Regions from separate parts of the Rhodoferax sediminis genome, predicted to be linked through region 2. Evidence: riboswitches for the same ligand, from Rfam matches in the RefSeq annotation. Region 2 holds a riboswitch; the other holds the start of a gene.
The links. Region 2 has a riboswitch for S-adenosylhomocysteine ahead of metH (methionine synthase). Riboswitches for the same ligand answer to the same signal wherever they lie in the genome.
Positions count from the first base shown of each region.

Region 1: another riboswitch for S-adenosylhomocysteine. It lies ahead of ahcY (adenosylhomocysteinase); the one in region 2 lies ahead of metH (methionine synthase).

Region 1 covers NZ_CP035503.1:483,661-487,218, reverse strand. Annotated here, with positions in the region: gene EUB48_RS02290 (TlyA family RNA methyltransferase) at 1-748, opposite strand, end outside; gene ahcY (adenosylhomocysteinase) at 753-2,186, opposite strand; S-adenosyl-L-homocysteine riboswitch at 2,250-2,347, opposite strand; gene EUB48_RS02280 (TspO/MBR family protein) at 2,409-2,915, opposite strand; gene cadR (Cd(II)/Pb(II)-responsive transcriptional regulator) at 3,001-3,447, opposite strand; gene EUB48_RS02270 (heavy metal translocating P-type ATPase) at 3,536-3,558, shown strand, end outside.
Region 2 covers NZ_CP035503.1:4,291,003-4,294,560, forward strand. Annotated here, with positions in the region: gene metH (methionine synthase) at 1-1,598, opposite strand, end outside; S-adenosyl-L-homocysteine riboswitch at 1,673-1,761, opposite strand; gene EUB48_RS20760 (Crp/Fnr family transcriptional regulator) at 1,816-2,415, shown strand; gene EUB48_RS20765 (PACE efflux transporter) at 2,434-2,874, opposite strand; gene EUB48_RS20770 (homocysteine S-methyltransferase family protein) at 2,890-3,558, opposite strand, start outside.

The DNA of each region.
Region 1 (3,558 bases), 580 kb from region 2:
CGCCGGTGATGGCGCTGTCATACCAGCCCAGCACCTGCATCTGCAGGGACGCCAGGCTGTCGCGAATGCGCTGCTCGACCAGGGTGTAGAGCGTGGCGTCCTTGACGATGCCGCCCTTGCCGACCTGCCCCGGTTGCAGCTCGAACTGCGGCTTGACCAGCATCAGCAGCGCGCCCTGCGGCGCCAGCAGGGGCACCAGCGCGGGCAACACCAGCGTGAGCGAGATGAACGACAGGTCGCCCACGATCACCTCAAAATTTGCATCAAATGAGGCCGCAGCCCCCGCCACGTCTTCGCTATCAGCTATTAAATCAGTAGCATCCAGGGCGCGGGCGTTGACGCCCTCGATGCAGAACACGCGCGCGTCGCCGCGCAGGGCCGGGTGCAACTGGCCATGGCCCACATCCACGCCGACCACGCCGGCCGCGCCGTGCTGCAGCAGGCAATCGGTAAAGCCCCCGGTCGACTGGCCCACGTCCAGGCAGCGCTTGCCGGCCACGCTCAAACCGCTCTGGCGCAGCGCGCCCTCCAGCTTGAGGCCGCCGCGCGAGACGTAGCGCGCCTCGGCGGCGTCGAGCAGTTCAATGCGCGCGTCCGCGGGCACGTCGTCGCTGTTCTTGGCGATGGTTTTCCAGGCCGCGGCGTGCGTCATGGCGGGCTGCCAGCGCACGCCCGCCGCGATCAGGCGCTGGGCCTGCGAACGCGACGTGGCAAGGCCGCGTCCCTGCAGCAACTGGTCGGCGCGCATCTGTTCAATAGCGGTAGCTGTCGGCCTTGTACGGGCCGTTCTTGCTCACGCCGATGTAGGCGGCCTGCTCGTCGGTCAGCTCGGTCAGCATGGCGCCGACCTTCTTCAGGTGCAGGCGCGCCACCTTCTCGTCGAGGTGCTTGGGCAGCACATAGACCTTGCCGGCCTGGTAGGCGTCGGGCTTGGTGAAGAGTTCGATCTGCGCGATGGTCTGGTTGGCGAACGAAGACGACATCACGAAGCTCGGGTGGCCCGTGCCGCAGCCCAGGTTCACCAGGCGGCCCTTGGCCAGCAGGATGATCTTCTTGCCATCGGGGAAGGTGATGTGGTCCACCTGCGGCTTGATCTCTTCCCACTCGTACTTCTCGATCGACGCGACATCGATCTCGTTGTCGAAGTGGCCGATGTTGCAGACGATCGCCTGGTCCTTCATGGCGACCATGGTGTCGTGCGTGATAACGTTCTTGTTGCCGGTGGTGGTGACGAAGATGTCGGCCTTGTCGGCGGCGTACGCCATGGTCACGACCTTGTAGCCTTCCATCGCGGCCTGCAGCGCGTTGATCGGGTCGATTTCCGTGACCCACACTTGCGCCGACAGCGCGCGCAGCGCCTGCGCCGAGCCCTTGCCCACGTCGCCGTAGCCGGCCACGCAAGCCACCTTGCCGGCGATCATCACGTCGGTGGCGCGCTTGATGCCGTCCACCAGCGATTCGCGGCAGCCGTACAGGTTGTCGAACTTGCTCTTGGTGACCGAGTCGTTCACGTTGATGGCGCGGAACAGCAAGGTGCCCTTGGCGCTCATCTCGTTCAGGCGGTGCACGCCGGTGGTGGTCTCCTCGGTCACGCCGATGATTTCGGCCGACTTGCGCGTGTACCAGTTGGCATCGACGGCCAGCTTGGCCTTGATCGCGGCGTAGAGGATGCGTTCTTCCTCGCTGGTCGGGTGGGCCAGCACGCCCAGATCCTTCTCGGCGCGCTGGCCCAGGTGCATCAGCAGCGTGGCGTCGCCGCCGTCGTCCAGGATCATGTTCGGCCCTTCACCGGGCGTGCCCTTGGCGCCGAAGTCGAAGATGCGGTGGGTGTAGTCCCAGTAGTCGGTGAGCGACTCGCCCTTGATGGCGAATACCGGCGTGCCCTGGGCGGCGATCGCGGCGGCAGCATGGTCCTGCGTCGAAAAGATGTTGCATGAGGCCCAGCGCACCTGCGCACCGAGCGCCTGCAGCGTCTCGATCAGCACGCCGGTCTGGATCGTCATATGCAACGAGCCGGTGATGCGCGCGCCCTTGAGCGGCTGGGACTTGGCGAATTCCTCGCGGATGGCCATCAGGCCGGGCATCTCGGTCTGGGCAATATTGAGTTCCTTGCGGCCCCAGGCGGCCAGCGACAGGTCGGCAACAACGGAATCTTGGTGGGTGGCAGGTTTGAGAACAGCGCTCATGGTTAACTCCAAAAATGAATTTGAACAACCACGGGCTGCGGGGAAAAACTCACCGCACAGACCCGTGGGTGAGCGCAGTTGATGCACGGCGCGCCGGGTTTGGCAAGCCATGCTGTCCGAGCCTCGTCCACATGGTGTGAACTGCAACGCTCCTCGGAAGTGGCGTATTTTAGCGTGAAGCTCAGACGACGGGGTTGGGATGGACCCTGGCCGCGACAGGACTCACTGGAGAAGCCCGGGGTTGCTTTGCCAGATGGACCAGGTCAGCGCCGATGCAAAAGACACCCACACCAGGTACGGCAGCATGAGCACCGCGGCCAAACGGCGGATGCGCCAGAACGCGACGATGGTGGCGGCGATGAGCAGCAGCAACACCAGCACCTCTGCGGACGCCAGCGCCCCCTGGTGCCAGGCGAAGAAAAGCCACGACCACAGTGCATTGGCGGCCAGTTGCGCGACGAACAGCGTGAGCGCCTCTCGCGTTGCCCCCCGCTCGCGCCACACCAGCCATGCGGCCACGCCCATGAGTGCGTAGAGGACCGACCAGACCGGCCCGAAGACGGACGCCGGCGGCGCCCACGACGGCCGCATGAGTTGCGCGTAGAACGATGCCGCCTCGACCGATGCAATGGCGCCGACACCGGCCGCCACAAACGAGAGGACAAGCCAGGCAACGAGCCCCAGGAGTTGCATCTGACGGGAATGCGGCTGCAGGGTAGTGGTTGGCATGGGTCTAAAAAATGAGAGGGGACGCCCTGAACATTATCACTACGCCCTGGTCCGGCAAGCCGATGAGTCGCAGCAAAGGCCGCCTCTAATGCGTGCCCTGCACATGCTTTCGGCTTTTCGGCGCGGGGCGGTCTGCCACCATCTCGCCCGACAACCCCTTGAGAATGCCGCAGTCGGCGGCCGCGTTGGCCTCGCTGCATTGCTGGCGCAGCACCTTCAGCTGTTTTTCAAGCGATCGCAACTCGCGGATACGCTGCGCCACATGGCCGATATGCGCATCCAGCAGCTCGTTGACCGCCATGCAGTTCTCCTGCGGCGAGGCCTTGAAGCGCAACAGCGCGCGAATCTCGCCGAGTGCCATATCGAGCGTGCGGCAGTGGCGGATAAAGGTCAGCCGCTCGACATGCTCGTGGCCGTAGATACGGTAGTTGCCGTCGGTGCGGCCCGCTGGCGGCAGCAGGCCTTCACGTTCGTAAAAACGGATGGTCTCCAGCGGGGTGAGCGTCGCCCGGGCCAGTTCGCCGATCTTCACAGGCAGCTCCTTTCGAGGCCATTTTGAAACTGCTTGACTCTATACCGGCTACAGGGTTTTCAATAGAGGCCAGATGAGAAACCACCCCATGGCCGAAACCAGACACACCCC
Region 2 (3,558 bases):
ACCACCGGGCCTTCATAGTGCGGCGAAATCTTCACCGCGGTGTGCACGCGGCTGGTGGTGGCCCCGCCGATCATCAGCGGGATCTTCTTGATGCGGAAGTGATCGTCCTTCTGCATCTCGCCGGCCACGTACTGCATCTCCTCCAGGCTCGGCGTGATGAGGCCGGACAGGCCCACGATGTCCGCGCCCTCGACCTTGGCGCGCGCCAGGATCTCGTGGCAGGGCACCATCACGCCCATGTTGATGACCTCGAAGTTGTTGCACTGAAGCACCACGGTCACGATGTTCTTGCCGATGTCGTGCACGTCGCCCTTCACGGTGGCGATGACGATCTTGCCCTTGGTGCGCACGTCGCGCCCGGCGGCCTCGTCCTGGCGCTTTTCTTCCTCGATGTAGGGAATCAGGTGCGCCACGGCCAGCTTCATCACGCGCGCCGACTTGACCACCTGCGGCAAGAACATCTTGCCCTGGCCGAACAGGTCGCCCACCACGTTCATGCCGTCCATCAGCGGGCCCTCGATCACGTGCAGCGGGCGCCCGCCCTTGGCCAGGATGCCCTGGTACGCCTCTTCGGTGTCCTCGGTGATGAAGTCGGTGATGCCATGCACCAGCGCATGCGACAGGCGCTGCCCCACGGTGGCGGGGCGCTCCAGCGTGCCGCGCCACTCCAGCTTCTTGCTGTCGTCGCGGGCCGCACCCTTGGCGTTTTCGGCGACCTCGACCAGCCGCTCGCCGGCGTCGGGGCGGCGGTTCAGCACCACGTCCTCCACGCGCTCGCGCAGCTCGGGCTCGAGGTCGTCGTACACGCCCATCATGGCGGGGTTCACGATGCCCATGTCCATGCCGGCCTTGATCGCGTGGTACAGGAACACGGTGTTGATCGCCTCGCGCACCGGGTCGTTGCCGCGGAACGAGAAGCTCACGTTGGAGACGCCGCCCGACACCTTGGCGCCCGGCAGGTGCTGCTTGATCCAGCGCGTGGCGTTGATGAAGTCCACGGCGTAGTTGTTGTGCTCCTCGATGCCGGTGGCAATGGCGAAGATGTTGGGATCGAAAATGATGTCTTCGGGCGGAAAACCCACCTCGTCGACCAGCACGCGGTAGGCGCGCTCGCAGATCTCGATCTTGCGCTGGTAGGTGTCGGCCTGGCCCAGCTCGTCAAAGGCCATCACCACCGCGGCCGCACCGTAGCGGCGCAGCAGCTTGGCCTGCTGCTTGAAGGGCTCCACGCCCTCCTTCATGCTGATCGAGTTCACGATGCCCTTGCCCTGGATGCAGCGCAGGCCGGCCTCGATCACCTCCCACTTGGACGAGTCGATCATGATCGGCACGCGCGCAATGTCGGGCTCGCTGGCGATCAGGTTCAAGAAGCGCACCATGGCCGCCTTGCTGTCGAGCATGGCCTCGTCCATGTTGATGTCGATCACCTGGGCGCCGTTCTCGACCTGCTGGCGCGCCACGGCCAGCGCCTTCTCGTATTCGCCGTTCAGGATCATGCGCGCGAAGGCCTTGGAGCCGGTCACGTTGGTGCGCTCGCCGACGTTCACGAACAGCGAGGACGCGTCGATGCTCACGGGCTCGAGGCCCGAGAGTTTCATGGGGGAAATTTGTGCATCTGGCATGGCTCACCTTGTGTCTGCGCTGACCCCCTGGTTGCAGGGCCAGCCGTTGATACCGGTGAGCGTCGTTGATCGGGCTGGATCCTGCTCAAGCCTGGCGGGCCGGCCATGGTGCCGGTTCGCTGCAACGCTCCTTGAGTTACCATGATTTTAATCGGGTCCGGCAGTTTGGGCTCGCGGCACCACTGGCGTAACCATGTTCAAGACCCTTTTTGGCAGAAATCCGGCGAGTTCCAGCCATTCCAACAACCACAGTGCGCGGCTGCGCGCGCTCGAGGGCTCGGCCAGCGCGGACAAGGCCGCCGCCATGCTGATCGGCCCGGCCGCCCTGATGCAGCTGAGCCACGACGAGGCCCGCATCGTGGTGAGCTACATGCGCCCGCACCGGATCGATCAGGGCACCATTTTTATCCGCGAAGGCGATGTCGACAAAACCGACTTCATGCTGCTGGTGCTCCACGGCGAGGTCACGGTGGAAACCATCGTGGTCAGCCGCTCCGAGCCGATCACGCTGACCGTGCTCGGGCCGGGGCGCGTGATCGGCGAGATGGGCCTGTTGGATGGCGAGCCGCGCGCGGCCTCGTGTACGGCCACCACCGACGTGCACGGCGCGATCCTCACGCGCGGCGGGCTGGCCCAACTGCTGGACGACGACCCGCGCACCGCCGCCAAGCTCATGATGGCGATCTCGCTGCGCCTGGCCGTGCGCCTGCGCGAGAGTACCGACAAGCTCAAGATGTACACCCAGCTCACGCAAGCCATGCAGCAGGAAATCAACCAGCCGACGGTGCAGTAGCGCGGGTCGGGGCCGGCCTTAGACGCCGCGCACCGGATCGCCCGTGGCCGAGGCCGGCAGGCCGAACACCCGGTCGAAACCCCAGTTGAAGACGAAGGTGTAGATCAGGAAGAACACCACCAGGCCCAGGTCCAGCAGCAGGGCCTGCAGCAGGCTGATGCCGAACCACCAGGCGATCAACGGCACCAGCGCCGCAATCAGGCCGCCCTCGAAGCCGATGGCGTGCGCCACGCGCCGGGCCAGGCTGCGCCCGCGCACGCTCTGGCGCGCCTCCCAGACCTCGAACAGGGTGTTGAACACCAGGTTCCAGGCCACGGCGATGCAGGACGCCGCCACCGCCACCCCGCCCGAGTCGCCCAGGCCGTGGCCCGACATCGCGGCCAGCGCCCAGGTGGAGCAGACGATGGCGATGAGCTCGTACAGCGTGACGTAGACAAATTTTCTCTTGAGGCCCTGCATGGCGCGCCGCTCAGTTCAAGCCGCTTCCTTGTAGAAAAAATCGCGCTTGAGCGTGCGCGCGGCCAGCGGCGCGACCGCCTCGCGGATGGCGCCGATGTGCTCGGGCGTGGTGCCGCAGCAGCCGCCCACGATGTTCACCAGGCCCTCGGCCGCAAACTCCTTGAGCAGGCGCGCCGTGACGTCGGGGGTTTCGTCAAAGCCGGTATCGCTCATCGGGTTGGGCAGGCCCGCGTTGGGGTAGCAGCTGATGAAGGTGTCCTCCGCCACGCGGTGCAGCTCCTGGATGTAGGGGCGCATCAGCGCCGCGCCGAGCGCGCAGTTCAGCCCGATGGCGAGCGGACGGGCATGACGCACGCTGTGCCAGAAGGCGGTGACCGTCTGGCCCGACAGGATGCGGCCCGAGGCATCGGTCACGGTGCCGCTGATGATCAGCGGCAGGCGTTCGCCGGAATGGTCGAAAAACTCGTCGATGGCAAACAGCGCGGCCTTGGCATTGAGGGTGTCGAAGATGGTCTCGACCATCAGCACGTCGGCGCCGCCTTCCACCAGGGCTTCGACCTGCTCGTAGTAGGCGGCGCGCAGCGCCTCGAAGCTCACGTTGCGCGCGCCGGGGTCGTTCACGTCGGGGCTGATGCTGGCGGTCTTGGGCGTGGGGCCCAGCGTGCCGACCACATAGCGCGGCTT